4 regions of the Idiomarina sp. X4 genome follow, and region 1 is predicted to be linked to each of the others. Evidence: predicted binding sites of a transcription regulator. Region 1 holds the regulator's gene; each other region holds the start of a gene.
The links. Region 1 encodes sigma-54, which starts transcription at its own class of promoters, with help from an activator protein. Its sites were predicted from a motif close to GTTGGCACGNNNNTNGNNT; they were not measured.
Positions count from the first base shown of each region.

Region 2: a site for sigma-54 is predicted at 1,957-1,975, ahead of CWC33_RS04635 (hemerythrin domain-containing protein). Genes of this name have one in related genera too.
Region 3: a site for sigma-54 is predicted at 5,341-5,359, ahead of flhA (flagellar biosynthesis protein FlhA). Genes of this name have one in related genera too.
Region 4: a site for sigma-54 is predicted at 4,588-4,606, ahead of CWC33_RS07835 (P-II family nitrogen regulator). Genes of this name have one in related genera too.

Region 1 covers NZ_CP025000.1:772,915-780,538, reverse strand. Annotated here, with positions in the region: gene mgtE (magnesium transporter) at 1-1,255, opposite strand, end outside; gene CWC33_RS03740 (HPr family phosphocarrier protein) at 1,259-1,534, opposite strand; gene rapZ (RNase adapter RapZ) at 1,527-2,378, opposite strand; gene ptsN (PTS IIA-like nitrogen regulatory protein PtsN) at 2,369-2,839, opposite strand; gene hpf (ribosome hibernation promoting factor) at 2,843-3,130, opposite strand; gene CWC33_RS03720 (RNA polymerase factor sigma-54) at 3,157-4,617, opposite strand; gene lptB (LPS export ABC transporter ATP-binding protein) at 4,639-5,364, opposite strand; gene lptA (lipopolysaccharide transport periplasmic protein LptA) at 5,367-5,903, opposite strand; gene lptC (LPS export ABC transporter periplasmic protein LptC) at 5,872-6,435, opposite strand; gene kdsC (3-deoxy-manno-octulosonate-8-phosphatase KdsC) at 6,432-6,986, opposite strand; gene CWC33_RS03695 (KpsF/GutQ family sugar-phosphate isomerase) at 6,988-7,624, opposite strand, start outside.
Region 2 covers NZ_CP025000.1:954,588-962,211, reverse strand. Annotated here, with positions in the region: gene CWC33_RS04645 (YbaN family protein) at 1-327, opposite strand, end outside; gene norR (nitric oxide reductase transcriptional regulator NorR) at 327-1,862, opposite strand; gene CWC33_RS04635 (hemerythrin domain-containing protein) at 2,046-2,585, shown strand; gene CWC33_RS04630 (M14 family zinc carboxypeptidase) at 2,710-5,373, shown strand; gene CWC33_RS04625 (potassium channel family protein) at 5,405-6,067, shown strand; gene CWC33_RS04620 (TrkH family potassium uptake protein) at 6,064-7,434, shown strand; gene CWC33_RS04615 (methyl-accepting chemotaxis protein) at 7,467-7,624, shown strand, end outside.
Region 3 covers NZ_CP025000.1:370,572-378,195, reverse strand. Annotated here, with positions in the region: gene ileS (isoleucine--tRNA ligase) at 1-1,415, shown strand, start outside; gene lspA (signal peptidase II) at 1,408-1,932, shown strand; gene fkpB (FKBP-type peptidyl-prolyl cis-trans isomerase) at 1,942-2,382, shown strand; gene ispH (4-hydroxy-3-methylbut-2-enyl diphosphate reductase) at 2,414-3,358, shown strand; gene CWC33_RS01900 (helix-turn-helix domain-containing protein) at 3,371-3,703, opposite strand; gene CWC33_RS01895 (PulJ/GspJ family protein) at 3,772-4,116, opposite strand; gene CWC33_RS01890 (Type II secretion pathway-like protein) at 4,097-4,291, opposite strand; gene CWC33_RS01885 (prepilin-type N-terminal cleavage/methylation domain-containing protein) at 4,310-4,834, opposite strand; gene CWC33_RS01880 (prepilin peptidase dependent protein A-like protein) at 4,828-5,175, opposite strand; gene flhA (flagellar biosynthesis protein FlhA) at 5,402-7,549, shown strand; gene flhF (flagellar biosynthesis protein FlhF) at 7,567-7,624, shown strand, end outside.
Region 4 covers NZ_CP025000.1:1,639,115-1,646,738, reverse strand. Annotated here, with positions in the region: gene CWC33_RS07860 (DUF2062 domain-containing protein) at 1-301, opposite strand, end outside; gene CWC33_RS07855 (RimK family protein) at 432-1,895, shown strand; gene CWC33_RS07850 (GNAT family N-acetyltransferase) at 1,915-2,376, shown strand; gene glpQ (glycerophosphodiester phosphodiesterase) at 2,351-3,382, opposite strand; gene CWC33_RS07840 (cysteine synthase A) at 3,375-4,427, opposite strand; gene CWC33_RS07835 (P-II family nitrogen regulator) at 4,643-4,981, shown strand; gene CWC33_RS07830 (ammonium transporter) at 4,994-6,181, shown strand; gene cfa (cyclopropane fatty acyl phospholipid synthase) at 6,253-7,368, shown strand; gene CWC33_RS07820 (AI-2E family transporter) at 7,365-7,624, opposite strand, start outside.

The DNA.
Region 1 (7,624 bases):
GCTTCAACATAAGCGGAACGGTTGCCCCCGCCAGCCCTGCGGCTAATAGGTTCATCATCATAGCGAACGCGATAATACCGCCAACCAGTAAGTCTTGCTTCCAAAGCGCAACGACTGCAGCAATAAGCACCGACCATATTACGCCGTTTAAGAAGCCTATCGCGAGCTCTTTACCGATTAACCATCGGGAGTTACTGGATCCGATATGGCCGAGCGCCATACCTCGAATAACCAGTGTTAAGGTTTGACTACCGGCAATGCCGCCCATACTAGGAACTATGGTGTTCAAAATAGCCAGTATGGCCATTTGCGCCAGTATGTCTTCAAACAGTGAACTGACCATGGCGGCTAATAAGGCTGTCACCAAGTTAACCGCAAGCCATACGGTACGGCGGCGGGTACTTTTCAATACCGGCGCAAAGGTATCCTCGTCATCTTCCAAGCCCGCCATACTGAGCATCGAGTGCTGAGCTTCTTCACGAATAATATCAACTACATCATCGATCGTAATACGACCCACAAGTTGTTGCTCACTATCGACAACCGGTGCAGAAACCCAGTCATGTCGCTCAAAAAGCTTAGCCACTTCGGTTTCTTCCATATCGACGGGTATGGTCGTAATATCCGATGACATAATTTCATCGATGCGGCGGCTGGGGTCGACTGTAAGTAACTGAGTCAACGAAATCTCACCAGTGACTTTCTCATTGCGATCAACGACATAGAGTTTATCGGTTGCTTCGGGCAATTCGCCTTTAAGACGCAGATAACGCAATACAACGTCGATAGTGACGTCTGAGCGTACCGTAATGGTATCGGTATTCATGATACCGCCAGCGCTGTCCTCTGCGTAGGAAAGAGCAGTTTCTGCCCGCTCACGGTCGCCTTCGTCCATCGACTTTAAGACTTCCTGATACACCGGCTCCGGCAAACCACGCAGAACGTAGGCGAGGTCATCGGTGTCCATGCCTTCGGTCGCTGCCGCCAGGTTTTCTGGCGCCATTTGACGAATGATGTCTTTCTGAACTTCTTCGTTCAGCTCTTCAAGAATTTCACCGTGCTCGTCAATATCGACCAGCTTCCAGATTTTAGAACGGCTTTTCGGTGGAGAAGACTCTAGTAGTAAAGCGACATCGCAGGCCGGCATGTTGTGCAGCATGCGTCGAGCTGCCACGAACATACCGTCGGCTAACGCAGAGTTAACCTCCTGAATTCGTTGCATGGCGTATTCTTTATCGGACAGCTCGGCTATCATTGGTTACTCGTTTTCCTCAAAGCGATCTTCGAACAATTCGCTCACCGCTACTAATGCGTCTTCTGCATCATCGCCTTCGGCACAAACTTCGACCGACTTGCCTTGTTGGCTGGCGAGCAGCATTAAGCACATCACACTGGCAGCGTTAACGCATTGTTCACCCTGCTGAACGGTAATTTCTGACTTGAATGACTGTGTGAGCTGCGCAAGTTTGGTCGCAGCCCTAGCATGAAGGCCCAGTTTATTGCGTATAACAAGCGTCTTGCAAGCTTTACTCATGCTGCTTTAACTCCCGGTGACGAACCTGAACTTTCACTGATTTTTGTTCAAAGCGCTCCGCTAACTGCTGTGAAATATAAACGGAGCGATGCTGCCCACCAGTACAGCCTGTCGCAATCGTTAAATAGCTGCGGTTACTGCGTTGAAAGTGAGGCAGCCAAGTGCCTAAAAAGTTTTCGAGCTGATAGACAAACTTCGTGACCAACGGCTGTTGGCGAAAATAATGCTGTACGTCTGCATCTAAGCCGGTTAGCAACTTCAGTTCAGGTTGCCAGTGCGGGTTTGGTAATATGCGTGCATCAAATACAAAATCAGCGTCTTTCGGCAGTCCATACTTAAAACCAAAAGACTGAAAAACGATAATCAGTTTTTTGTCTGCTCGGCCGAGCACACGCTCGCGCACTTCTTCACTTAACTGGTGTAACGATAAGTCGCTGCTGTCCAGGCGCCAGGTGGCGCGCTCCATAATTGGTTCGAGCAACTTCCGTTCTGCCTGAAGCGCATCAACTAAAGGTAACTCCTTTTGTGAGAGCGGGTGCAAACGGCGTGTTTCACCAAAGCGTTTTAGTAAGGTGTTGTCGTCGGCATCAATGAACAGTACTTCTGGTTCAACCCCTTTGGGTAAAAAGTTTAGCGAGTCAAGCAGCTCTTCCGAATGTTCGGGCAGGTTTCTAACGTCAATGCTGATGGCAATTTTTGAATACTGCTCCATGACCGCATGAACCAGCGTGGGAAGTAGGCTAATGGGTAAGTTGTCGACGCAGTAAAAGCCAAGATCCTCGAGTACTCGAAGGGCGATAGTTTTACCCGATCCCGAGCGACCACTGACAATAATCAGTTGCATGGCTTATCTTCACCTTCCCCAATAAATAATTGATAAAGTGCGTTGTCACTTTCAGCGTTCCGAAGCGCGCGGGTGCAGTCTTTGTCATTCATGCGACGGGCAACGGCTGCTAATGTCTGCAAATGATTTTCATGCTCTGACTCTGGCACTAACAGCGCAAAAATAATGTCCACAGGTTGGTTATCAATCGCGTCAAACTCGATTGGCTCGTCTAACGTCAATAACACCGCAACCGGATGGCTGGCTTTAGCGAGTCGCCCATGAGGAATAGCAATACCTAAACCAATACCGGTACTTCCTAAGCGTTCACGGTTAACCAAGCTTTCAAAAATGTCATGACGAGTAATGCCTGACAGTTTTGGCGCGACAATTTGGCTAATGGTTTCTAATAACCGCTTTTTACTTGCACCCTCGACTGCACACCTGGTGCAGTCGGGGCTTAACAACTCACTTATTTGCATGGACTAATGCTTTTTCATTTTTTCTTTGTGTTTAATAACCTGACGGTCAAGCTTATCGATTAAACCATCAATGGCTGCGTACATATCATCGTGAACAGAGTCAGCGAAAATCTCGCCGCCGTTCAGGTGCACGGTAGCTTCCGCTTTTTGATTCGTTTTTTCAACATTAAGGATGACGTGAACGTTGGTGATATGGTCAAAATGGCGCTCTAACTTAGCAAATTTTGTGTCCACATACTCACGTAGAGACTCAGTGATATCGATATGATGACCAGTAAGATTAATTTGCATAACGTCTTCCTTCTGCAGTTTACAAGTTATAAAAGACTCTTGCGTTGACTCGATGAGGGAATATTCAGTGATTCCCGGTACTTCGCAATTGTCCTCCTCGCTACTTTGATGCCTTGCTCGGCTATCAGTTCAGCGATTTTGCTGTCGCTTAATGGTTTGCTACGGTTTTCTGCAGCGACTAACTTCTTAATTAAAGCACGTATTGCGGTACTTGAACACTCACCTCCACCTTCTGTACTGACATGGCTAGAGAAAAAGTATTTTAATTCAAAAATGCCTCGTGGGCAGTGCAGAAACTTCTGCGTTGTTACCCGTGAAATGGTGCTTTCATGCATTTCCACGGCTTCAGCGACATCATTGAGTACCATTGGTTTCATGGCCTCTTCACCGTACTCAAAAAAGCCCTGCTGGCGCTGAACAATACAGTTGGCAACTTTCAACAGCGTTTCATTGCGACTCTCCAGACTTTTAATAAACCAACGCGCTTCCTGTGTATGGTTTTTAATGTACTGACTGTCTGCCGAGGACTTCGCCGCTTTACTCAGTGCCGCGTATTCTTCATTGACCTTTAATTTAGGTACGCTATCCGGGTTTAATTCGACCACCCAGCGACCATTCTTTTTCATGACCGCAACGTCAGGAATCACGTACTCAACTTCTTGTTGAGCAACTTGTTCGCCCGGGTGCGGGTGCATTTGCTGAATCAGCCGCATGACTTCACGTAAGTCATTTTCGGTTAATTTGAGCTTTTTCTGGATATTGCGGAAGTCTCGGTTGCCCAGCAAGTCCATATGCTCGCTAACCAGAGTGATAGCAGCGAGCTTAAACGGCGTGCTGTCGTCCAGTTGTCGTAATTGAATCGCCAGGCACTCGCTGACGGTACGTGCGCCGACACCGACTGGGTCAAAGTGTTGGATGCGCTTGAGTACCATGCAGACTTCTTCTTCGCCAACCTCGGGTAAGCGCACAGACTCAATAATGTCTTCAATATTCGTTGTTAAATAACCATTGTCGTCAATGGCTTCGATAATGGCTTCGCCAATCGCAGTGTCTTCTTCAGAAAAGTGCGACAGTTGCATTTGCCAAATCAGATGGTCTTGCAAAGACTCGCTCGTTGAGCCTTGGTACACCTCATAGTCACCGTCGTAGGATTTGCCGTTTGAGGCCGCTCCGGTAGCAGGAGTCGACGATGAATAGGTATCATCCCATGTGCTGTCCACAGGGAGGTCTTCTGGCATTTCCTGAGTTTTTATAACATCGGAGGTTTCACGCTGACTGTCGTCTTTATTTGACGAATGAGGGGAGTCGGTGCTGTCACCGTCATGAGGTTGTTCGCTTTCAACTTCCAGTAACGGGTTATTGTCCAGCGCGTCCTGAATTTCAGCCTGTAAGTCGAGCGAAGAAAGCTGCAGCAAGCGTATCGCTTGTTGTAACTGAGGCGTCATGGTCAGTTGCTGACCAATTTTTAGCTGCAGACTTTGTCTCATGGTTATCGTCCCGGTATCACGTTAAAGGGTGAACTGCTCACCGAGGTAAACATCTTTAACCTGTTGATTCGATAATATACTTTCTGCATCTCCGCTGGCAATAAGTTCTCCGTGACTAACAATGTACGCATGCTCACAAACGGACAAGGTTTCTCTGACATTGTGGTCTGTAATAAGTACACCAATACCACGCTGCTTTAAATGTTCAACAATTTTCTTAATGTCGATAACCGAAATTGGGTCGACGCCTGCAAAGGGCTCATCCAGAAGAATAAACGTGGGCTCTGCGGCAAGGGCGCGGGCAATTTCGACACGACGTCTCTCACCGCCGGATAAGCTCATCCCCAGACTGTTCGCAATATGACCAATATTGAACTCTTCAAGAAGCGAGTCGAGCTGTTCTTCGCGAGCGTCCGCTGAAAGCTCTTTACGGGTTTCTAATATCGCCATCAGGTTATCGCGCACGGTCAGCTTTCTGAAAATCGATGCTTCTTGCGGTAGATAACCAATTCCGCGGCGAGCACGCTCATGCATTGGCAGAGACGTTAGGTCGTCTTTGTCTAGTAAAATCTGGCCTTTGTCGCTGTTGATTAAGCCGACAATCATATAAAACGTCGTTGTTTTCCCCGCACCATTGGGCCCTAAGAGCCCAATAATCTGGCCCTGACTGACCTCCAGGCTAACGTCCTTTACAACCTGACGACGCTTAAAGCTTTTGGCAAGATGTTTGACTCGTAAGGTGGCCATAATTAAGGGTTCTCGTTGTCGGTTTTGTCGTCTTTTGTTTTCGGCGTAAATATCGTAATTACGCGCCCGTTATCGGCATCAGAGCTGCTTGCAGAGATCGTCTGTGCGGCTAAGTCGTAGACGATCGTATCACCGCTTGAACTGCTTGTGCCCTGAGAGATTTTCGCGTCCCCGCTGAGCTCGAGACGTTGTTCGACTTGGAAGTAGGTTATTTTATTTGCCTGAGCGCTAATATCGTTGCCGTTTTCCAGGGTCTGCGTGTAGGTTGCCGGTGAACCTTCTGCAATAAAGGTGTCCGCCTGCTCGCCGCTTTCGCTGGCAGAGGCTTCGAGTCGGTCCGCCTTAATAAGTAGTGTGCCCTGACGGATAACAACATTGTCAGTAAGTACTAACTTATTGTTTTTTATGTCGAATTGCTCATGGCTTGACTCGACTTCCATCGGCTTTTTAAAGTCAGCCTTTCCTTGCGCCATCGCCGTCAAAGGCAATGCGATAAGCACAAAAAAGCTAAGACTTAGGCTGGAAAACCGTTTTAACATGTCGTTTTAACTCCATCATTTCTGCGCTCATGTCGGCGCTTAAACCATCTCCGCGAACTTCCACTTGCGGACCTCGCATTAATACCGGGTATTCAGTGCTCATTGATTCATTGGCTAAGTCGATAACCAGATATTCTGTCATAACGCGCTGTATGGGAGAACTTTCCTGCAACGCTAATATTTCAACGCTACGCTCCAGAATCAGCGTTTTATCATCGTAAAAGGTACCTTGCTCGGCGGTGACTTGCCAGGTCTCTGTGCCGTCTTCCGAAAATATTGAGTATTGAGGCTGCTTGAGCTCGGTTAAACCTATTTGGTTGTAGTGAGCCATTTCTTCTGAGCGAATCTTATGCGCCAGGACGCCATCACTTTCGAATATTTTGGTTTCAAGTCCGTAGGCGGTAAAATCTGGCTGCATCAGTTTTGTCGCCGTGGCAGCGCTTTCTCTGCCATCGTCACTAAAGGGGCGCAGAACGAGCAGTAGTCCGGCACCAAACAGAAGAACGATAATACCGACGATGCGCCAATTCACACACTGGCTCCTTTGGCGTCATGCAAAAGCCCCTGGCTTAACATAATCAAGTCACACACCTCACGAACCGCGCCAAAGCCACCGGCACAGCGGGTAATGTATTGAGCTTGCTGCTGAATAGAAGGGTGCGCGTCTTTTACTGCAACACCAATGCCGGCCTGCTGTATCAGCGGAAGATCGGGTGTGTCGTCTCCGACATAGGCAGTCTGTTCAGCATTCACGCTGTGATGAGTCAGAAGCTCATTAAATGCCTGGGTTTTGTCGACTTGTCCCTGATAGATGTCAGACACGTCTAAATGCTGCATCCGACGTTCAACGATGCTGGATTGGCGACCGGTGATGACGGCTGTCTGTATGCCCGCATTCTTAAGTGCTTTCATACCAAAGCCGTCCCGAGTGTGGAAAGCTTTCAGCTCTTCACCATCGTTGCCAAGGTATATTCGACCGTCCGAAAAAACACCATCGACGTCGAGAATTAACAGCCGAACCTGTGAGAAACGCTCAAACAATTGTTTTTCAATGTCCCCATACCAGGTATTAATACACTCCATGTTACAGAACCCCCGCTTGCAGTAAGTCATGCATATTCATTGCGCCACAAGGGCGACCTTCATGGTCGGTAATAATCAGTCCGTTTATTTTGCGATCTTGCATTAGCTTTAATGCTTCGGCAGCCAGCATGTCCGCATTCGCGGTCGTGCATGAACGCGTCATAACATCAGCAATAGAGGTACTGTGCACATCGACTTGATTATCCAGAATACGGCGTAAATCACCATCGGTAAAAATACCGGCCAACCGGCCCTGGGTATCTGTAATTGCGGTCATGCCCAGGCCTTTACGAGACATCTCTAATAAGGCGTCACGAATAATATCGGTTTCTGACACTAGTGGAATACGTTCGCCAGTGTGCATAATGTCGTGCAGGCGCAGTAATAAGCGCTTTCCTAGTGAGCCACCTGGATGAGACAAAGCAAAGTCGTCGGCAGTAAAACCTCGCGCATTCAGGAGTGCGACGGCTAAAGCGTCTCCCATGACCAATGTTGCGGTAGTGGACGCTGTTGGTGCTAAACCTAATGGACAGGCTTCCTGTGCGACTGCAATGCACACGTGGGTATCTGCAAGCCGAGCCAGAGTGGACTCAGGCTTGCCTGTCATTGCAATCAGTGGCACACCAAGGCGTTTAATC
Region 2 (7,624 bases), 180 kb from region 1:
GCCGACGGTTACTTTCAGCCAAACGGGCACTTGTGGTACGAACAGCCATAAAATGACGTAACCACCGGCCATCATCACCAGTGCAATGACTTTAGAACGGCGCTTTACCACTCGGTTGTCGCGCCAGGCCCGAATATCAGGTCCGTACTTTGGATGATTGACCAGCCAGGTTTCCAGCCTTGGCCAGCCTTTACTCGCGGCCCATAACGCCGCAATAAGAAACGGTACGGTGGGCATAACTGGTAGCGCAATGCCAATAAGCCCCAGCAAAACAAAGAAAGCGGCCAGCGATCGCCACAGTATTTTCATTAAAAGCTCTCGGGTCATTACTTCATTCCTAACCGGGCAGCCATTTTATGTAAGTTACTGGAATCCAGCTTCAGCTCTTTGGCGGCTTTACTCCAGCTGTCATCGTTACGCGCAAGTGCGGCTTCTATCATTTTGCGTTGCGTATAGTTTACGGCTTCTTTCATCGACAAATTTTGCGTTGGCAAGTTCGCATCATTGCTTTGAGTCCCCGAGTCAGCCATAGACGGCAATTGTACATCTAAGTCGAGCATTTCGGGCTCAATACTGGCTATGTCGTTTTTGTCGATGCCATGGCTCAGAAGCTTAATGGCGGCCCGACTAATGACATGCTCAAGTTCTCGAACGTTACCCGGCCACTGGTATTGTTGAATAGCCAGCTCAGCTTCCGGCGACAAACGAATGGCGCGTAAGCCTAAACGCGCTCGGTTCAGTTCTAAAAAGTGTCCGGCCAGAATCGAGACATCGTCGTCACGTTCACGCAAAGGTGGTATTGGCAGAGGGTAAACGGACAAACGATGGTACAAGTCGGCGCGGAAGGTTTCGTTACTGACTTGCTGCTTCAGGTTCCGGTTGGTCGCAGCAATAATACGTACATCGACTTTGCGGTATTTGTCGGAGCCGAGGCGTTGAATTTCACCGTTTTGCAGCACACGCAGCAGTTTCGCCTGTATAGATAGCGGTAATTCACCCACCTCATCTAAAAACAGGGTACCGCCATTGGCTGCATCGAAGCGGCCGGAGCGGTCACTGGTTGCGCCGGAAAACGCCCCTTTTACGTGGCCGAACAATTCACTTTCCGCCAACGACTCAGGAAGTGCGGCGCAGTTTACGTATATCAGCGGCTTGTCGCTGCGTTGTGACAAGCGGTGCAATTCCCGCGCGAAAAGCTCTTTACCGACCCCGGTTTCGCCCAATAGCAATACGGGCAAATCGGCACCGGCGACAACCCGAAGCTCCTTTAATACCGCATGAATGGCTTTGCTTTCACCAATAATTTCTGACTCATTGGCGTCGGTTGTACTGCTGTGTTCAACCGAGTGTTTTTGCCCTTGTCGCAGTGCGCGAACGTTCTGCTCTAACTGGCCAATGCGAATGGCGGTTTCTACAAATAAGCTGAATTTTTGTAATTCAATAATGGAGTCGTCAGTGAATGTTCCGGGCTCTAATGCGTCGAGTGTCAGTACGCCCCAGCATTTGCTCTCCAAATACAAACTAATGCCCATGCAGTCATGTACGGGTAATGCGTCGCCCGGTTGGTCGGCCAGTAAACCGTCGTAAGGGTCAGGTAGGGCAGAGTCGTGTTCGAAGCGTACGGCTGAACGTGACGACAGCAGTGTCGCTAAACGCGGATGCTGCGCTAACACAAAGCGACGGCCCAAAGCTTCGCGGACAAGCCCTTGCACGGCAATGGGTTGCAGCACTTCGTTATCCAGCTTCAGCAATGCAACTGCACCACAGTTAAAATGGCGTCGCAACGTACTGACCAGGTTTTGTAGTCGTACAGCCGCTGGCTGCTCTGTTAGTAAGTCGGCTAAAACACTTTCTTGTAGCATGGTTAAATTCACTGTCTCGGTAAAAACTACCCTAATGGCTAGGGTTGATAGTACCGTTGGTGCTCTGAGAGTCAATAATCACAATGGGGTAGAAGTTGGCGCACTTGTTGCAATTCTAATCAGTAATTCATGTTTTTTCCGGGAATGGTTCCTGGAGTTACGGATTTAGTTAAGGAGTTTAGCATGAGTGATTTACAACAACGTTTGACGGACAGCGAAGCAAAATGGCAGCAAGCTACGGCTCAGGAATTGGTCGAGCACGTCTATTTACGTTTTCATCAACGCCATCGCGAGCAATTACCAGAGCTTAAGCAGCTGGCAATGAAAGTAGAAGACGTACATGGTGACCATGAACTCGCACCACACGGCTTAGCCGAGCACCTGGACGCTATGTTACAGGAATTGGAGAGCCATATGATGAAAGAAGAGCAAATTCTTTTCCCAATGTTGTCGCGTGGTGTGTACCCAAGTGGCCCTATTTCAGTAATGGAAGAAGAGCACGTGCAGCACGAAACAGAATTGGCGAAAATTGATGAGCTAACCAACAATTTGACCCTGCCAGAAGGCGCCTGCGGCACCTGGACAGCTCTGTACAAGGGCTTAAAAGAGCTACAGGACGATTTGCGCGAGCACATTCATCTGGAAAACAACGTACTTTTCGTTGAAAAGCAGGCAGCAACGCCAGAGCACGGTAAAGACTTTTGTTGTGGGTCGTGTCAGTAACTGTGGATTAGGTCATACATTTCTAAATTGCGCTTCACTTCCCGTGCTCAAGCTTTTACATTAGGGGGACATAATAAGAAACCTAGCGCTGTTTCGGCGGCGCGCAAAAGCAACAGGAATGACCATGCGCAGTCTCAAAATTGCGGCGCTTGTCGCCGCTTCTTGGTTTGTTTTTCCCTCACATGCCCAGCAACTGGCTGGAGAAAGCTCACTGCTACCTGAAGCCAACTATGCCGATTCGGAAGTAACGGTCGAGCAGGTGCTTGGTTATCCAATAGGTACCAAGATAACCAGCCCGGCAGACATGAGTCGCTATTTTGAGGCGCTGAAAGCGGCTTATCCTAAGCAGGTGAAGCTGTTGGAGTACGGCGAGAGTTGGGAAGGTCGTAAATTGTATTATGCGGTTATCTCCAGCGAAGAGAACATTGCCGACTTTGACAACTTTATGCAAGGCATGCAATCACTGGCGGATCCGCGTAAGACCAGTCGCAGTCAAGCAGAAAAACTGATTAACGAGCTACCAGGTAGTATCTGGTTGTCTTACGGGGTTCACGGCAACGAAATTTCCTCGCCGGAAGCCTCGATGATGACGGCGTATCACTTGTTGCATGATCAGCGCGAACAAACACAGCGCTGGTTAGACAACACCATGGTCTTTATTGACCCACTGCAAAACCCAGACGGGCGAGCACGTTTTGTTGACCGCTACTATATGAGTGTTGGCCTGGAACATTCGGGTGATCGCCGTAGTGCTGAACATAATGAGCCCTGGCCAAACGGGCGCACAAACCATTATTTATTCGATATGAACCGTGACTGGATTGCACTCACGCAACCAGAAATTAGCGGCCAAATTGAGGCTTTGCTGAAGTATTACCCGCTGGTGTTTGTTGACCTGCATGAAATGGGCGGCGACTCAACTTACTACTTTACGCCGGAAGCGCGTCCTTATAACCCGTTAATTACAGAGTCTCAGCGCGAAAGCTTGAACTGGATAGGCAAAAATAACGGCCAGTGGTTCGACAAAAAAGGGTTCGACTATTTCACTCGCGAAATTTTCGATGCGTTTTATCCGGGCTACGGTGCCAGTTGGCCGCTTTATTACGGCTCGGTGGCAATGACGTACGAAATGGCGTCCGCCCGCGGTCATTTGTTTAACCGCAAAGACGGTGACGTACTGACCTATGCAGACGGCGTTCAACAGCACTTTATTGCGTCTATTTCGACCATTCAAACGGTGTCGGAACGTCGTGAAGCGTTATTACAGAAATTCTGGGATTATCGTCAGTCCGCCGTTGAAGCGGGTGAAGACGGCGACGTTCGTTCGTTGATTTTACCGGCAACAGATGACCCTGCTGGCGCACGCAAGCTGGCGTCGCTACTGGTTGAGCAAGGTATCGAAGTGCAGCAGGCAGAGCAGGCTTTTGAAGTGTGCGACGTTGACTACCAATCGGGCGCTTATATCGTTGATATGGCGCAACCCTCGCACCGCCTCATTCGCACATTAATGGACGAACAGGTCGACATGGCAGATGATTTCCTGAAAGAGCAGGAAAAGCGTCGCAAGAATAACCTGCCAGACCAAATATATGACGTAACCGGCTGGTCGTTGCCACTGATGTTTAATGTGGACAGCCACAGTTGCGACGACCTGCCTGACGTGCGAACCGCAATGGTTGAAGAAGGTCGTATTGCCCCGGGTAAAGTAATTAATCCTGATGCAGAAGTAGCTTATTTAGTGCGCTGGGGCGACATGAACGCGGGGCGCTTTTTAACTTCTGCCTTACGTGAAGGCTTAAGTGTACGCCAAAGCGAGTTAGCCTTTATTCATGAAACAGCGGGCGAGTTTCCAAGTGGTTCTCTTATTCTGACGGTTGCGGATAACGGTAGTGAGCTGTCACAAACTCTGCAAAAATTGGCGGAAGAGTCCGGCGCGACAGTGGAAGGTGTCGATACCAGCTGGATAACTGAAGGTCCGAACTTTGGTTCGCACAATGTCAGTCAGTTAGAAGCCCCGAACATTGCCATTGCCTGGGATGAGCCAGTCAGTGCCTATAACGCTGGCCACACTCGCTTCGTGATTGAACGTCAAATGGGCTACCCAGTGACCGCTATTCGCACCATGCAGCTGATTCAGGATGACTTGGACGGCTTAGATGTACTGATTTTGCCGGAAGGCGGGTATGACAGCGTATTCACTGACGGAACCATCGAGAAAATAAAGCAGTGGGTTTCAGATGGAGGGGTCTTATTGACCTTAGGTGGTGCGTCAGCTTGGGCTGTCGATGCGGGTCTTCTTAGTACGAAGCTCGAGCGCAAAGTACCGGAAGACGGTGTGGAAAAGCCAGTGGAAGAGCTGAAAATTGACGGCAAAGTGATTGAAAGCCGGGAACAATTTTTAACGGAAATAAAACCGCATGGCGCTGATCCAGACTGGGTGCCGGGTGCGTTGTTAAATGCGCAAGTCGATACTGACCATTGGTTAAGTGCGGGTGTAAAACCGCAGGTCGTCAGCATTTATAATGGCAACGACGTGCTGACCCCTATCGACATTAACCATGGTCGCAACATTGCGTGGTTTGCCGACGCAGATACGATGCTGGCAAGCGGTTTCTTATGGGATGATATTGCTAAGCAGCTGCCTTATAAGCCGTTGCTAATATGGCAACCCAGCGGAAAAGGTATGGTGATTAGCTTTACTCAAGAGCCAACCTACCGGGCTTACATGGATGGCTTGAACACCTTGCTAATGAATGCGCTGTTCCTGGCACCAGCGAAAGCGCAATAAGAGCGTGACAATAGCTTAGGAGGAGTAAAACATGGCTGAATTTGGTGTTATCGGTTTGGGGCGTTTCGGCGCCCGAACCTCAATGGAGCTTTTAGACCTTGGACATCACGTGATTGGTGTCGATTCAGACGAAAAAGCCGTTGAAGCCATGGCAGAAGTGCTGACGCATTCAGCCATAGCCGATGTGACCGATGAAAAAGCGCTGCAAGAGCTCGACCTCGCCAATTGTGAAGTCGTCTTAGTGGCCATTGGCGAGGATCTTCAAGCCAGTTTGCTGTGTGTTTTGCACCTGAAAAGCATTGGTGTAAAAGAAATTTGGGCCAAAGCCACGTCTAAGTCACACCATCAGATTCTCTCCAAACTGGGGGTGAGCCGCATTATTCATCCGGAAGAGGAAATGGGCATTCGTGTAGCGCAGTCACTGAATTACCCCATGGTGAATGAATACATGTCGCTTGGGCATAACTGGTTTTGTGTGGAAATTCATATTGGTGAGTATTTAAAAGGGAAAACCTTGAGCGACATTTCATCCGAGGACTCTGAATTCTTTCATATTCTTCTGCTGAAAAAGCGTGACGAAGTAACAACTAACCCACCAATGGGAATGGAGTTAGAAGGTAACGAAACGTTAGTCATGGCTGGCAGTTTAAAAGCGCTTAAATCTATAGCACCAAAACTGAAAGAACGTTCATGAAACAGTGGCTACCTTCTTTAGCTTGGCTGTATCGTAGACCAGGGAGACGTAAGCGTAAGGCGTTTAAGGCAAGCCCTCCGGTCATTCTATCAGGAGGCTTTGCCTGTTTGATCTTGCTGGGCACGTTATTACTGAAAATTCCCGGCGCCACCGAACAGCCGATAACTTGGTTAGAAAGCTTGTTTACCGCGACCTCGGCAGTCACTGTAACTGGGTTGGTCGTGGTTGATACTGGTGCTACCTACAGCGTGTTTGGGCTTACCGTACTAGCGGTGCTGATACAGGCAGGTGGTTTGGGCTTCATGACTTTTGCGGTATTGGCCGCTATGTCGATTGGGGGACATGTCGGCCTTCAGCATCAGCTGATGGCTAAAGAAGCCATGCACCAGACCAGTCTTGCCAATATTGGCCGTACGGCTAAAGCAGTGGTGTCTTTGGCATTGACAGTTGAGGCCGTTGCCGTGGTGGGTTTAACGCTAACGTGGTGGAGCGACAAAGGCTTTATGGACGCCTTATCGGAAGCGATATTTTACGCCATCTCTGCCTTTAACAGTGCCGGCTTCGTGCTCTCGCCCAATGGTTTAGTCGATTACGCCAGCAGTATTCCAGTGAACCTTATTGTCAGCATTTTATTTGTCATTGGTGGTCTGGGCTTTTCAGTTATTACTAATATTGCAGAGAAGCGGCGATGGCATGACTTTTCGGTGTATACCCGTGCCATTTTAATCGCGACGGTAATTATTAATGTGCTCTCTGTGGCTATTATTTGGTTGTTAGAAATGAATAACCCGGCCACCTTTGCCAATTTGAGTATTGGGGATCAGGCAATGGCGGCCTGGTTCCAGGCAACAACGCCTCGTTCAGCGGGTTTTAATACCGTTGATACCGGTGCGATGACCGAAGCGACGGCGGTTTTCACCTTGTTGCTGATGCTCATTGGTGGCGGCTCGATGAGTACTGCCGGTGGTATTAAACTCGGCACTTTTATTGTGCTGTTAGTGGCTACGTATGCTTTTCTAAGACGTCGCGAATACGTCACTTTACTGAACAGAACGGTACCACAAGAAATTGTTATGAAGGCTTTGGCGGTGACATTAGTCACTCTGACTTTGATGTTTCTGGGGATATTTCTCCTAATGATTTTGAATCCGCTGCCGTTTATAGATATAACCTTTGAAGTTTTATCGGCGTCTGCGACGGTCGGGCTCTCAAGAGGTATTACTGCTGAGATAACGGCAGCAAGCCAGGTGATACTGGTGTTTTTAATGTTTGCCGGTCGTGTCGGGCCATTAACTCTAGCGTACTTTTTAGCCACGCCACGTAAGCGACACATACGTTTCCCTGAAACCGATATTCAGGTTGGCTAAGCAAAACTTATAATAAAAAGCGATTAAAAATCATGCTGAAGAAACTGAAGTTCACTCAAAAAGTCATTGTCGCTGCATCGGCGATACTGGTGTTGGTCTTGGGTATTTTTACGTTGACTAATTTTTTGCAAATGTCGACGCAAACCAGGAGTGATCTTCAGCAGCAAATGCAGGCATTGTCGGACTCGGT
Region 3 (7,624 bases), 400 kb from region 1:
GTCAGCGTACCTGGGGTAACCCTATTGCTGTTTTCGTGAACCGCGAAACCGATGAGCTGCACCCGAACACGCTGGAGCTCATGGAAAAAGTCGCACAGCTGATTGAAAAAGAGGGTGTGCAGGCGTGGTTCGATTTAGAGCCAGAGACGTTGTTGGGCGATGAAGCGAACAAATACCGTAAAGTCACCGACACGCTGGACGTTTGGTTCGACTCGGGCGTGACACACCACTGTGTATTACGCGAATTTGATGGTTTACGTTGGCCAGCAGACTTGTACCTGGAAGGCTCGGATCAGCACCGCGGCTGGTTCCAGAGCTCATTGGTCACAGGCGTCGCCATGTATGAGGAAGCGCCATATCACCAGGTTCTGACACACGGCTTTACTGTTGACGCACAAGGTCGCAAGATGTCGAAGTCAGTGGGTAACGTGGTTGCGCCACAGGATGTGATGAATAAGCTGGGTGGCGACATTCTGCGCTTGTGGGTTGCTTCGGCCGATTATTCAGGTGAAATGACGGTATCCGATGAAATTCTGAAGCGCTCTGCCGATGCGTACCGACGTATTCGTAATACGTCACGCTTCTTGTTAGCGAATTTAAGTGGTTTCGACCCGAAAAAAGATACCGTTGAAATGGACGACATGGTCGAGCTGGATCGCTGGATTGTCGGTCGTGCTGCAGATTTACAGAAACAATTACTGGAAGCTTATGACAGTTACCAGTTCCACAGCGTAGTGCAAAAATTAATGCACTTCTGTTCAATTGAGCTGGGCAGTTTCTATCTGGATATCATTAAAGACCGCCAGTATACGGCTAAATCTGAAGGATTGGCGCGTCGTTCATGTCAGACCGCACTGCATCATATCGCCGAAGCGTTGGTTCGTTGGATGGCCCCAATTTGTAGCTTTACGGCTCAGGAAATTTGGGGCTTATTGCCGGGCGAGCGTGGCGAGTATGTCTTTACCGAAAGTTGGTATGAAGGCTTTAGCGAGTTTGCCGGTGTGAGTGACACCGAAAACGCATTCTGGATGCAGCTGTTGGATGTCAGAGACACCGTTAATCAAGCGCTGGAGCAAGCGCGTCGTGACGATGTGATTGGCGGCTCGCTGCAGGCAGAAGTAACCTTATATGCCGATGATAAGCTGGCGACCTCTCTGAACCGTTTAGGTGAAGAGCTGCGTTTTGCATTGTTGACCTCTGAAGCTCGTGTTGATGCTTTGGATAACGCTCCAGCTAACGCGGTTAAAGCGGAGAAGCTGGCGCTTGCGGTGGAAGTGAAGCCGAGTGCTTATAAAAAATGTGAGCGCTGCTGGCATCATCGTGAAGAAGTAGGCACTTTGCCAGAGCACGACGATTTGTGTCAGCGCTGTGTAACCAATATTGATGGTGAAGGTGAGGAGCGTCGTTTTGCCTGATTTTGCACACTCAAAAAGAGCCACTGGCTTACGCTTTTTGTGGCTGACGCTGTTGCTGTTCGTGATCGACCAAGTCACCAAAATTTGGGTGGCTGGTGAGTTCGAGCTGTATGAAAGTCGCGTGGTCATAGAGGGCTTGTTCAACTTCACCTATGTCCATAACTACGGTGCTGCATTTAGCTTTTTAAGTGACAGTGGCGGCTGGCAGCGTTGGCTGTTTACGGCTATCGCGATTGCCATTAGTGTGGTCTTGCTTATTTGGATGCGCCGTAACCCAGTTGGATTGTGGCGCCAAAACCTGGCTTTTGCGCTCATTCTAGCCGGAGCGATAGGCAACGTTGCTGATCGCTTGATGTACGGTTATGTCATCGACTTTTTCGATGTGCATTATCAAGGGTGGCACTGGCCTGCGTTTAACGTTGCTGATATGGCAATAACGATAGGCGCTGCTTTGATGCTGCTGGAAGCCTTTTTTGATAACCGTCGTGACAAATTAGACGGCGGTGACAAGTCGTAGGGGTACGTTTTGAGTCGTTTACCAATTGAGCATGGCCGCGAAGTGGTCATGCACTTTACCATTAAGCTGACCGACGGTTCGGTTGCAGACAGTACGAAAATGTCGGGTAAACCGGCCAAGTTCCGTATGGGCGATGGCAGCTTAACGGAAAATTTTGAAGCCTGTTTAGTAGGGCTTCGTGAAGGCGCTGAGCGTGAATTCACGTTGGAGCCTAAGGACGCTTTTGGAGAGCCGAACCCGGACAACTATTACTACGTTGATTCGGCTAAGTTTAGTGATGACACTAAGCCTGAGGTTGGCGCTATTTTAGCCTTTACCCAGCCGGATGGAACGGATTTACCGGGAATTGTTCGAAAAATTGAAGGTCCAACAGTGACTATCGATTTTAATCACCCGCTGGCAGGCCAGACGGTGATTTTTGAAGTAGAAATTATCAGCGTTGAGCCGTAACTGACGGAGTCGGTTGAACGCAGGAGGACATATGCAGATTTTGTTGGCGAACCCACGTGGCTTTTGTGCAGGTGTTGATAGAGCCATAACCATTGTTGAGCGTGCTTTAGAGATTTTTGAGCCGCCAATTTATGTGCGTCATGAGGTGGTTCACAACAAATACGTCGTCAATAAACTACGTGACGCAGGCGCTATTTTTGTTGAAGAGCTGCATGAAGTGCCAGACGATCATATTGTGATTTTCAGTGCTCACGGTGTTTCTCAGGCGGTGCGTCAGGAAGCCAAAGAGCGGGGTTTAAAAGTGTTTGATGCCACGTGTCCGCTAGTGACTAAGGTACATATGGAAGTCACCCGTGCCAGCCGAAAAGGCCACGAGTGTGTGCTCATTGGTCATGCCGGCCATCCGGAAGTTGAAGGCACAATGGGCCAGTATAAAAATGAAAACGGCGGTATTTATCTGGTTGAGTCGCCGGAAGACGTTGAAAAGCTGGAAGTGAAAGACCCGAAAAACCTTCATTACATGAGCCAAACAACGTTGTCGGTTGATGACACCGCTGATGTTATTGAAGCCCTGCGTCAAAAGTTTCCTGATATTAACGGTCCTCGCAAAGACGACATCTGCTACGCAACACAAAACCGTCAGGATGCTGTGCGTGAACTGGCAAGTGACGCGGATATAATGCTGGTCGTCGGTGCGCGCAATAGCTCGAACTCAAATCGTTTGCGTGAGCTGTCAGAAAAGATGGGCACACCGGCTTATTTAATTGATGATGCCAGCTGTATCGATAAGTCGTGGCTTGAAGACAAAGAGAAAGTCGCTGTCACAGCCGGCGCATCAGCACCTGAAGTATTGGTGCAGGAAGTCATTGCCAAGTTGCAGTCCTGGGGCGGCAAAACCGCAGTAGAGCTCAGTGGTCGCGAAGAAAACATCACTTTCTCTATTCCACCAGAATTAAGACCTCATCCAGCAGCTTAGTTTTAGTGGCTGTTAAAATAACTGTTCCGGACTAATATCCAACGCAATAGCGATGCGTTTTAACGTATCGCTTCTTGGGTTATACCCCGGGCGCTCCATCTGCGCGACGGCTGATTGTGAAATACCAAGCTTACCCGCTAACTCCGCCTGACTAGTTTTCTTAAACTTTCTCCAGGCCGCGACCATATTGCCGCCTGTTGATAGGCTGAGCTCTACTACCTCGTGAGGAATAAATTCATTGCTGTTTTGAGAGTGGAGCAAGGCGATATAATCTTCGTAGGGAATAACGGCATATTCGGGTTGCCCATTTTTCTCAATAATTTGTACGTCAGTAGGTGCGTTCATCTCTCTTTGCGGCTCTTTTTGTCCATTCTATTTTATTCATTATATATTATAAATAAGTTATTGCTAATTTATCGAGATAACCAGATTTGTAACGAGTAAGAGTTGTCTTCGCCCCAGGTTACTTCGGTATCAACTGAAGCATTGTTCTCGTCTATTAAGTTAATAATGGAGTTGATAAGAAATCCGTTAACCTTGGCTTCAGGTGCCGGAGGAGAGCCATTTTTCCAAGTACGGTGAGAGTCCTGTATATAACTATTTAAAACCTCAACAGCCAGGGCTTTGCGTTCAGCTCTTTTAATAGCAGCCAACCCAATCTGCAGCAGTTGCTGGCTGCTTACAGCCCACATCGCCACAAGTGCGGAAGCGACTAATGTCTCAACCAGTGAAAAACCTTTACTGCTGCGCTGACTCATAAAGCGCCTTTTGTTGGTTAAAGTCTGCCTCAATTTGTTTAGAAAGCACTTGCCATTGGTGCGCTTGTTGAGCCTCCACCATTTGTGCGTAAAATAACAAGGCGGCCAAGCTCGCGGAGCTCAGGCTTATGAGTGTCACTAACGTCAGTATCAACGCGAATCCTTTCGCTTTCATAATGAATATCCATTTCTGTTACTGAGAGAAAACGGTAAGTGTCCGCTTAAATTGCTGTTCCTGAATACCTTCCTTTGTGTCTCGTGAAGTCGACAGGTTAATAAATAATTTAGAGCTGTCTTCAGGAGTTAATGAAGCGCTGGTTTCAACCAATAACTCCAAAACCTTAAACTGAGCTCTGTCGGTCAATGACTGCCAACCATAACCCGCACAGTCCAGTGTCATTGGGTTATGCTGCAACTGATAATGTCTAACCCGAAAGCCGACAGAGCCTCCGTCTTGTGTCGGGAAGACGTAGCAACCACGCTCTGGGCGTTGCATGCCGTCAACCACCGCGTTGCTTAAACTGCTAAAAAACTCCCCTGCAACCGCTTGCCCGTTCAACATAAAAACTGCCTTCGATATCGAGCTATGTTGAGCGCCTTTCTGCCATTGCAATAGCTTTTGTGCGGTCATGACAATAATGGCTCCCAGTGACGCAGCAATAAGCACTTCAATTAAGCTGTACCCATGACTTTTTTGAGCAAGGTTTCTGTCTAGCATAAGGACAAACTCGGCAAAGATGCTCCATGACTGACACAGGAGCGAATACGTCCTTTACTGCTAATAATGACTTTCACGGTATTGCTATTGTTCATAATGCGAATATGACCGGGCGACGCACCACCAGAATCATCGTAGAATATTAACGGTCTTGTTGAGCTATAAGTCGACTCTGTTGCCAACTCAAACACCTTTGAACGCCCCTCGAGAGGCACCAGCTCCGCAGTTATGCCGCTCTCTGCTCGTTGTGCCTTTGCTTTGATCTGATGTAAATACGACAACCAGCGAGAACTTGCCTGCTGCAGTAATAAACTCTCAGTCTGCTGTTTGAACAAAGGCATCGACAAGGCGCCTAGCCCAGCTGTTATAGCCAGCGCAATTAGTAATTCGATTAAGGAGTAACCGCGCACATAGCCCCCTGTTATTCAAAGTGCTGATAGTTTAGCCGTAGGCCAAAAAATGTCTGTAAGCTAGCTCGTACCGTATTGTCAGCAAGTACTTAAAAAGCTGGCTCGATTCTTGAATAAAACACCGCAGGTTCAACTTTTTGACGCAACAGGAAGACGTATGGCGAGCGGTGCCGAAAAGTTAGTAAGTTTAAGAAATTTCACGCAAAACAATGCCCATTTAATTAAAGGCTTTGGTACGCCTTTAGCCATTATGGCCATTTTGGCGATGGTGGTGCTGCCTATTCCGGCTATGGTGCTGGATATTCTGTTTTCGTTCTCTATTACACTATCGCTCGTGGTTATGCTGGTAGCGGTTTATACCCAAAGGCCACTGGATTTCGCTGCCTTTCCGACCGTTCTGCTTATCGCCACAGTATTGCGGCTTAGCTTAAACGTGGCATCGACACGTATCGTTCTACTAGAGGGTCACAATGGACCAGGCGCTGCTGGTAGCGTCATTGAAGCGTTTGGTAGTGTTGTCATCGGCGGTAACTACACCGTTGGTTTAGTCGTCTTCGCCATTCTTGTCATTATCAACTTCGTGGTTATCACCAAGGGTGCGGGGCGTATCTCCGAAGTAACCGCTCGCTTTACGTTGGACGCCATGCCAGGTAAGCAAATGGCTATTGATGCTGACTTGAACGCCGGCCTTATTAACCAGGAAGAAGCCAAAGCTCGACGTAGTGACGTCACTCGGGAAGCGGACTTCTACGGCTCGATGGATGGTGCCAGTAAGTTCGTTAAAGGCGACGCCATTGCCGGCATTCTTATCCTGCTTATCAACATTGTCGGTGGTCTGCTGATTGGTATGATCCAATACGGCCTGACTTTCGGTGAAGCGGTCGAAGTGTATACCTTGCTGACCATTGGTGACGGTTTGGTCGCTCAAATTCCCGCGCTGTTATTGTCTGTTGCAACCGCTATTATCATTACCCGCGAAAATGACAGCAAAGACATGGGTGACGCGGTGGTTCTGCAGTTGCTCGACAACCCGAAAGTATTGGTTATTTCTAGCTCAGTGCTGTTTGCTATGGGGGTTATTCCGGGCATGCCGCACTTAGCCTTCCTGAGCATGTCGGCGGTTCTGGCTGGCGCGGCGTATTTCAAACTTAAAAAGAATAAGGTTGAACAGGGCGAACTGGTTGAAAAAGAGCAAGAGCAGCAAGTTCAACAAGCACAGCAAAAAGAATTGTCCTGGGACGATGTTCGCCATGTTGACACCATTGGTCTGGAAGTGGGCTATCGCCTTATTCCTCTGGTAGACAAGCAGCAGGGTGGCGAGCTCTTATCCCGTATTAAAGGGGTACGTAAGAAGCAGTCGCAGGAATTCGGCTTCCTGGTGCCGGCGGTTCATATCAGAGACAATCTGGATTTAGGCCCGAACAGTTACCGAATTACCCTAATGGGTGTGACCATGGGTGAAGCGGAAATTCGCCATGACTGGGAGCTTGCTATTAACCCAGGCCAGGTCTTTGGTGAACTTGAAGGCGAAAAAACTACTGACCCTGCTTTCGGCCTGGACGCAGTATGGATACGCCCCGATCAAAAAGAACACGCACAAACTTTGGGCTACACCGTAGTAGATGCTGCGACGGTAGTGGCCACTCACTTAAGCCAAATTGTCACTAACCACGCATCGCAGTTACTCGGCCATGAAGAAGCACAGGAGCTGTTGGATCGCCTGGGTCGCACGCATCCGAAATTGGTGGAAGGACTTATTCCTGATTTATTGTCACTGGGTAACTTTGTCAAAGTTCTGCAGAACTTGCTAGATGAAGGCATTGCGATACGTGATATGCGCACCATTGTACAAACGTTAGTTGAGTACGCAGGACGCAGTCAGGACCCTGATGTCTTAACGGCTGCCGTTCGAATTTCTCTGCGCCGTCTGATTGTTCAGGATATCTCAGAAGGTGAAACCGAACTGCCTGTCATAACTTTGGCGCCAGAGTTGGAACAGATGTTGCATCAGTCACTACAGATGGCTGGTAACGACGGAAATCAGCAAGGCGCCGGTATTGAACCCGGTTTAGCCGAACGCTTGCAACAGTCGTTACGCGAAACGCATCAGCAGCAGGAAATAAACGGGGAACCGTCTGTGTTGCTGACATCCGGGCTACTACGCTCAACCATGGCGCGATTTGCGCGCCACGCTACCGATGGTATGCGAGTGTTGTCGTATCAGGAAATTCCGGATGACAAGCAAATTCGCATTGTCAGCTCAATTGGTGGACAACAAAACAGTGGTGAACAAACCGCTACCTAAGACAACGGGAGTCGCTTGTGAAAATTAAACGCTTTTTTGCAGAGGATATGCGTCGAGGCTTACAGCAGGTTAAAG
Region 4 (7,624 bases), 870 kb from region 1:
CAGCACTCGCATATGCGGCTTCGTATATGCCTTGCCAGCTCGATGCATTAAGAATACTCAGTCCCATGTCGTGGAAAACCGGATCCAACAGGTAGGCAATACCGGAAAACACACCGAAAGAAACCAGAAACAAACTTAAGTTCACCCGGAAAATAAGGGCGGCAAGAATAATAATGAGGTTATGGATCCGCCACAGCGGCGTCAGACCAATGAACATTCCTAAAACCACTGCTAAAGCCAGCGCCCATGGGCTCGTTTCCGAGTTCAGCGCCTTCAGCAGCTTCGCCAAAATTGTCAGCATTTATCTGACTCCTTTCAAAGCAAAAAAACAATAAAATCTGCTTGTTATCCGTTATCTTTCTAATATAGTGTCAGTTGCTTTTAATAAGCAAATAAACTCGTGGGTTTTACACTTTTTATATCAGGATATCATGCAAACTCAGGCTCACGTCATTATTGACGACATGGTCGATTGGCAACCATATTACCCTAGCCAAAGCTTACTTAGCGCAAGTGAGTACTTGCAAACGACTCACTCTAATTCGCGTCAAAGTATTTTAAACCTTTGTAACGACCTGTCTTACTTGTCGACTGGCTACTACGTCAGTTTGCTGGCAGAAGCCCGTGGTCAAAAGGTCATTCCGTCGGTGGCTACCATTAACGATGTGAATAACTTTTCACATTATCAGTTACTCATTAATGCCACTGACCGATCACTACTGCGTTACCTGCAACAATCTGACAAGCAGTCTTTGTCACTGCTTATTTGCTTTGGTATGTGTGAAGAAAAAGCATTGCGGAATTTTGCCCGGCAAATTTTCGAGCGCTACCCATGCCCCATCTTGCGAATCCAGCTTGAGTTTAATGGCCGTTGGTACATTTCGGCCTTGCAGGCCGGAGCGTTGAACGAGCTCAATGACGAAGAACAAAGCTTCTTTGGCAATGCGTTAGACCAGTTCAGTAAACGTGTTTGGCGTAAAGCGCGTTCACGCAAAGAGCTGCGTTTTGACTTGGCAATATTGCATAATCCGGAAGAGGCTATTCCCACTTCCGACAAGCGCGCTCTGAGTCAATTCATTAAGGCGGCGAAAGAAGCCGATATCGATGCTGAGTTAATTACCGCAGACGATTTTAACCGCTTGCTGGAATTTGACGCCTTGTTTATACGTGAAACGACGCGGATTAACCATTACACCTACCACTTCGCCAAAAAGGCGGAAGCCAATGGCATGGTGGTCATTGACCATCCGGGTGACATTGTTCAGTGTGCGAATAAAGTGTTTCTGAAAGAGTTGCTAGACAAACACAACGTCGCCACACCAAAAACCAAGCTGTTGCTCAGTCAGTCAGCCATTGATTACAAAGCGATTGGTGACAACCTCGGTTACCCCGTCGTGCTCAAAATTCCTGACGGGTCATTTTCAGTGGGTGTTGAAAAAGCAGAGAACCTTGAGCAATTGCAGTCTATCGCTGAAGGCTTATTCGAACAGTCCACTATTTTGCTGGCACAAGAGTTTATTAAAACAGAATACGACTGGCGTATTGGCGTGCTAAATAATCGGCCTATCTATGCCTGTCAGTACTTTATGGCACGTAATCACTGGCAAATATACAACCATAAAGAGTCCTCTTCTCGCGCGAAAAGCGGCTCTTTTACAACGCTTGGCGTCCACCATGCGCCTAAAGACGTGGTTCGTCTGGCATTGCAGGCGACCCGGTTGATTGGTGATGGCCTTTACGGCGTCGATATCAAGCAAACTGACCGGGGACCTGTGGTTATCGAAATTAACGATAATCCGTCCATTGAATACGGCGTGGAAGATTTGCACCTGGGGTACGAGCTTTATCGCCTCATTATGGCCGACTTCAACCGCAGATTGGACGAACGCAAATAAGCGTAACAGGTAACCCACAGTGAATGTATACGTTGAGTTGGCTAAGCCTTCAGACCTCGATGAATTAGTTCGGTTGGAGCGCGCGACTTTTGACTACAGCTGCATCAGTCGCCGCAGCTTTAAGCATTTAATTGACTCAGCAACGGCTCACTGTTGGGTGGTGCGGGATGGTGAAAAACTGCTCGGGTATGCATTAGTACTTACGCGTAAGAATAGCCCGGTTTGGCGGCTTTACTCCATTGCTGTTGCACCCAACGCACGAGGCAAAGGCATTGGTCAAAAGCTCATGAATGAGTTGATTGCGTGCGCACGAAAAACCAAAGCGAAAGCCGTTTCACTGGAGGTCAAGTCTGACAATAAAGCCGCTATTGCCTGGTATCAGGATTGCGGCTTTGAAACGGTTGATGTGCTTGCGAGCTATTACGACGATGGCTCCGATGGCTTAAAAATGCGTTTTACTTTTGATCCGGGAAGTCCGTAAAAACGCCTTCTGCACCCGCCGTTTTTAGCCATTGACGTAATTGTGAGTGAGACTCGACCCCCTCAGGTAAGTCGTCCGCGCGCAACGTATACACGTGCACGTCCAGGCCTTTATTATCCGCAGTATCTAAAACCGACGACCACTTTGGCTGTCCTTCTGGTTGTCCTTGGTTAACGCCTTCCAGCACATGATTCAACCAAAGACCAATTCCTTCGGCATAAGATTTCACCGCTTCCAGACCGGCACTGGTGCGCATCGAGCTATAATCGACATCACTCATGCCCCATTCGTTATCGCCAATAAGCTGTATGAGCGGTTGCTCCCAGTTATATTCTCGTTTCAAACGGCGTAGCACTTCCGGATCAAACGACTGTAAATAGATGGGCGTCGCCATGGTGTCGTGATAACCGTTTTGTGCCAATACTGACATAACGGCGGCTGTTGAGTCGTACCCCTGTTGTAGATACCAGCGTGGCGATTTTATTTCAACATAGACGCCGGTACTCTTGCCGCGTGTACGGTTCAGTTCATGAATGAGTTTCAATTGCTCGTCTAACGTTTGAACCGGAAAGCGAACATCGTTATTAGAGAAGCGGTTCGGGTAAACCAGTTCATAGTCTTTATGACGAGGCGTTATTGACAACTGCTTTAATTCTTCAAGCGAAAAATCCACCACATAGTAATGTCCGTCCGGTCGGTGTTTTTCCGGAAAGACTTGAGAGACATCGGTAATATAATCCAACACTTCGTCATGCAAAACGACGGGAACACTGTCTCGGGTCAATTGTATGTCTTGTTCGATATAATCTGCACCCATTGCATGAGCCATCACTGTACTGGCTTGCGAATGCTCAGGCACATATCCTGACGCCCCCCGGTGCGCTATGTCGAGAAACTGTGGAACTTTAAGGTTCGACAATGAACCTTCTTGCGGTATTTCCTCTGCCTTTAACGGCAGTATCACGACACTGAACAGTGCTGCCGCTAGAGCGATATTTTTAGTCATTGTTCCAACTCACATCTAACACCTTATCTCCCAGCGAGCGGTAACGCTCAAACAGTGTTTCTATTGCTTCAGGTTCCGGGTTTAATTCCCGACCACGCAAGTATTCAGGGTTATAAAGCTTACTGGCCGATCGCTCTCCTAAGTCACAAGCGAAGGTGACAATGCGCTGCCCCGCTCCTTTTCTAAGCGCCGCCGCCAGAGCGGCCGCCACGTTCAACGCAGAGCTGCTGCCGAGCACAATACCGTCTTTGTCCCGCACATAACGGGAAATAGTCACTAAATCCTGGTCCGGTAAGTTGACCGCATGATCTATTTTGGCCTGCTTAAAGTTTTCAACCAAACGCATAATACCAATACCTTCGGTCATCGACCCGCCGTGTGACACATACTCGCCGGTTTTCAAAAACTCATAAATGCCCGAGCCGTCAGGGTCTGCTAGCCACACGTCAATGGTTGAGTCATGCTCTTTGAAAAATTTGGAGTTGCCACCAATGGTTCCGCCGGTACCCGCAACCGATACAAAAACGTCGATATTGCCGTTCATTTGTTCCCAAATTTCAGGCGCGGTATGCAAGTAGTGCGCTCTTGCATTACTGGTGTTCTCAAACTGATTCGCCCACCAACAGTCATCACGCTCTTCGGCTAATCGACGAGCGGTGTGGTAAAAGTGGTTTTCATTTTTAAACGGAACAGGGTCAACCGCCATCAACTCACCACCGTGCAAGCGAATCATTCGCTCTTTTTCCGGCGTCTGGTCATTCGGCATCACCGCCAGCATATTTAAGCCGTATGCTTTGGCAACCACCGCCAGGCCAATGCCAGTATTTCCCGCAGTTCCCTCAACCACCGTCATACCAGGCTTGAGTTCGCCCCGCTCCATGGCATCTTCGATAAGTTGCTTAGCTGCGCGATCCTTAATCGAACCACCCGGGTTTTGAAATTCGCATTTCACGAATATATCGCAACCGGTCAAGTCGGATAACGACGGAATACGCAACAGATCGGTCTGTCCAATTAAGTCACTTTGACGTTCACCTACCAGCATGGCTAAACCCTGTAATCATTCAATAGTGTTGGTAAATAGTATCTCTTCTGAGCGCACTGCATCAACAGAACTTTTTGGTGCAGTGCACTGGCATAGTGCACATTCCCGGTCGGAAACGATCATAAAAATAAAATTATTTAACATTATCAACAACTTAACTTTTGGCATGGTTCGTGAATAGGAGGTAACAACATTTATTTAACAAGGTAAAGCTCATGAAAATGATCATTGCACTCATTAAGCCTTATAAACTAGACGACGTTAAAGAGTCCCTATTCGAAATAGGATGCCGAGGGTTGACCGTGTCTGAAGTCAGAGGCGTCGGTCGCCAAAAGGGGCATACCGAACTTTACCGCGGTGCCGAATACACCGTTGATTTCCTGCCTAAAATTCGTATCGAAATTGCGGTCAGCGAAGCCCAGCTCGATCGTGCATTAGAAGTGATTCAAGCCGCCGCCCAGACCGGAACTATTGGTGACGGGAAAATTTTTGTCACACCGCTGGAGCAATGTATACGCATCCGAACGGGTGAAACTGACGAACACGCTTTATAAGAGGAACCTATTATGGATTATCAGCAGCAACTGGCTCAGCTTCCCTTTGTTTTAGATACCTTCTTTTTGCTCATCTCCGGTGCCTTGGTTATGTGGATGGCAGCCGGCTTTTCAATGCTCGAAGCCGGCCTGGTAAGAGCGAAAAACACGACAGAAATACTCACCAAAAACATCACCTTGTATGCATTAGCCTGCCTTAGTTACCTATTTATTGGTTACTCGGTCATGTACCCGGATGCAGCGCCTACTGCCCATTCAGCCGATGCCGGTTTCTTTTTTCAAATGGTGTTTGTTGCCACTGCAATGTCTATTGTTTCAGGCGTTGTAGCAGAGCGTATGAAACTCAATAGCTTCTTAATTTTTTGTATTGCATTAAGCGCTCTAATATACCCTGTACAGGGCGCCTGGAGTTGGGGTGGCGGTTTCCTAGCAGAGCTTGGTTTTGTCGACTTTGCGGGATCAAGTATTGTCCACTTAACCGGCGCATCTGCCGCTTTTGCTGCGGTTCTGCTGCTTGGCCCGAGACTTGGCAAATACTCTCGAAGCGGCGCGGTCATGGCGATACCTGGCGCGAATATGCCTTTAGCCACGTTAGGTACGTTGATTTTATGGTTCGGCTGGTTTGGCTTTAATGGAGGTTCCCAGTTAGCGTTAAGTTCGGCCGATGACGCCAACGCTATTGCCTCAGCTTTCGTCAACACCAACCTATCCGCTGCCGGCGGAACCGTCGCAGCCTACGCGTTTACCAAAGTATTTTTTAAAAAAGCTGACCTGACCATGATTTTAAACGGCGCACTGGCTGGGTTGGTCGCCATTACGGCGCAGCCAGTAACACCGCCGAGTTGGTTAGCGGCAACGATTGGTCTCGTCGCCGGCATTATCGTTGTTCTGTCCATTATCGTCTTAGATAAACTGCACATTGATGATCCCGTTGGGGCGATATCTGTTCATGGCGTTATCGGTATATTCGGTACGCTTGTGGTGCCGCTGAGTGATTCAAGTGCCGTATTCCTGACACAGTTTATCGGTCTATCGATCATTCTCGCCTGGGGTTTTCTGACCAGTCTCTTAGTTTGGGGCTTACTGAAAGTGACTCTGGGTATCAGGGTGACGAAAGAGGAGGAATATGCCGGGCTCGACAAAGTTGACTGCGGTGTAGAGGCTTACCCGGAATTTATTCGCTCTCCCGAAGGACAATGAGTAGTCATTGTCAGGGTTATAGCTTCCTGTTAAGTTAATGCGACATTTCTGTAAAGAATGGACCAAATGTTATGGCAACGTCCAAAGCGTATGTTGAGGAATTATTAGCCAAGGCCGATATTCGCATTAACGGAAACCGGGCCTGGGATATGCAAGTTCATGACGAGTCTGTTTTTGATGAGGCTTTGTCTCGTGGGAACCTAGGACTCGGCGAGTCTTACATGGCTCGCCTGTGGGACGCCGAGTCTCTTGATCAGTTCTTTTTTAAACTACTGCGTTCCGGCATTCAGGACGAAGTAAACCCGGCTCGCCTTATTTTTCACTCACTAAAAAGTCGTTTGTTTAATTTGCAGGACAAATCACGCGCATGGAAAGTGGGCCAGCACCACTATGACATGGGCAACGATCTGTATCAGGCAATGCTTGATGAGAATATGGTCTACACCTGCGGTTATTGGGAAAAAGCCGACAATGTCGACGATGCCCAACGTCACAAGCTAGAGCTTTGCTGTCAAAAGCTTGGGCTTAAGCCTGGCATGACGGTGCTAGACATAGGCTGTGGTTGGGGCAGCTTTATGAAGTACGCCGCCGAAAATTACGGCGTAAAATGCGTTGGCGTGACTATATCCAAAGAGCAAGTCGCACTGGGCGAGAAACGCTGTGAAGGACTACCTGTCGAGTTCCGTTTACAGGACTATCGTGACTTAAACGAGCAATTTGACCGGGTGATTAGCCTGGGTATGTTTGAACACGTTGGCCAGAAAAACTACGACGACTATATGGACGTCGCTCTGCGCTGCACCAAACCGGACGGCCTTTTCCTACTACATACCATTGGCAAAAATGTCAGCGATACCGCCGCCGACCCATGGATTAGTAAGTACATTTTTCCCAATGGAGAAATTCCGTCTATTTCTCAAATTGGGCAAGCGTTGGAACAAAAGTTTGTCTGCGAAGATCTTCATAATTTTGGCGCTTATTATGACAAAACCCTTATGGCCTGGTTTGAGAACTTCGATGCCTCATGGCCTCAACTGAAAGCACAGTTTGACGACGAGTTTTATCGTATGTGGAAATATTATCTGCTTTCCTGTGCAGGCGCTTTTCGCGCCCGCGACATTCAGCTTTGGCAGTGGGTACTGTCGCCTAAAGGTCAGCTCGACGGTTATTTAAGACCGCAGCTTTAACGCTGCGGCTTATCGTCTTCATAGACATCGGTGGTATTAAACTCAGTCATAAACAGCTGCCAAAACACCAGGAATAGCGCAGCAATAAGTGGTCCCAGCACAAAGCCGGTGATACCGAACAGCGCAATGCCGCCCAGCGTTGAGAACAGGACCAAATAGTCGGGTAACTTAGTGTCACGACCAACCAACAGAGGGCGCAGCACGTTGTCCGCCAACCCAATAACAATTGCACCGTACGCCACCAAAATAGCGCCCG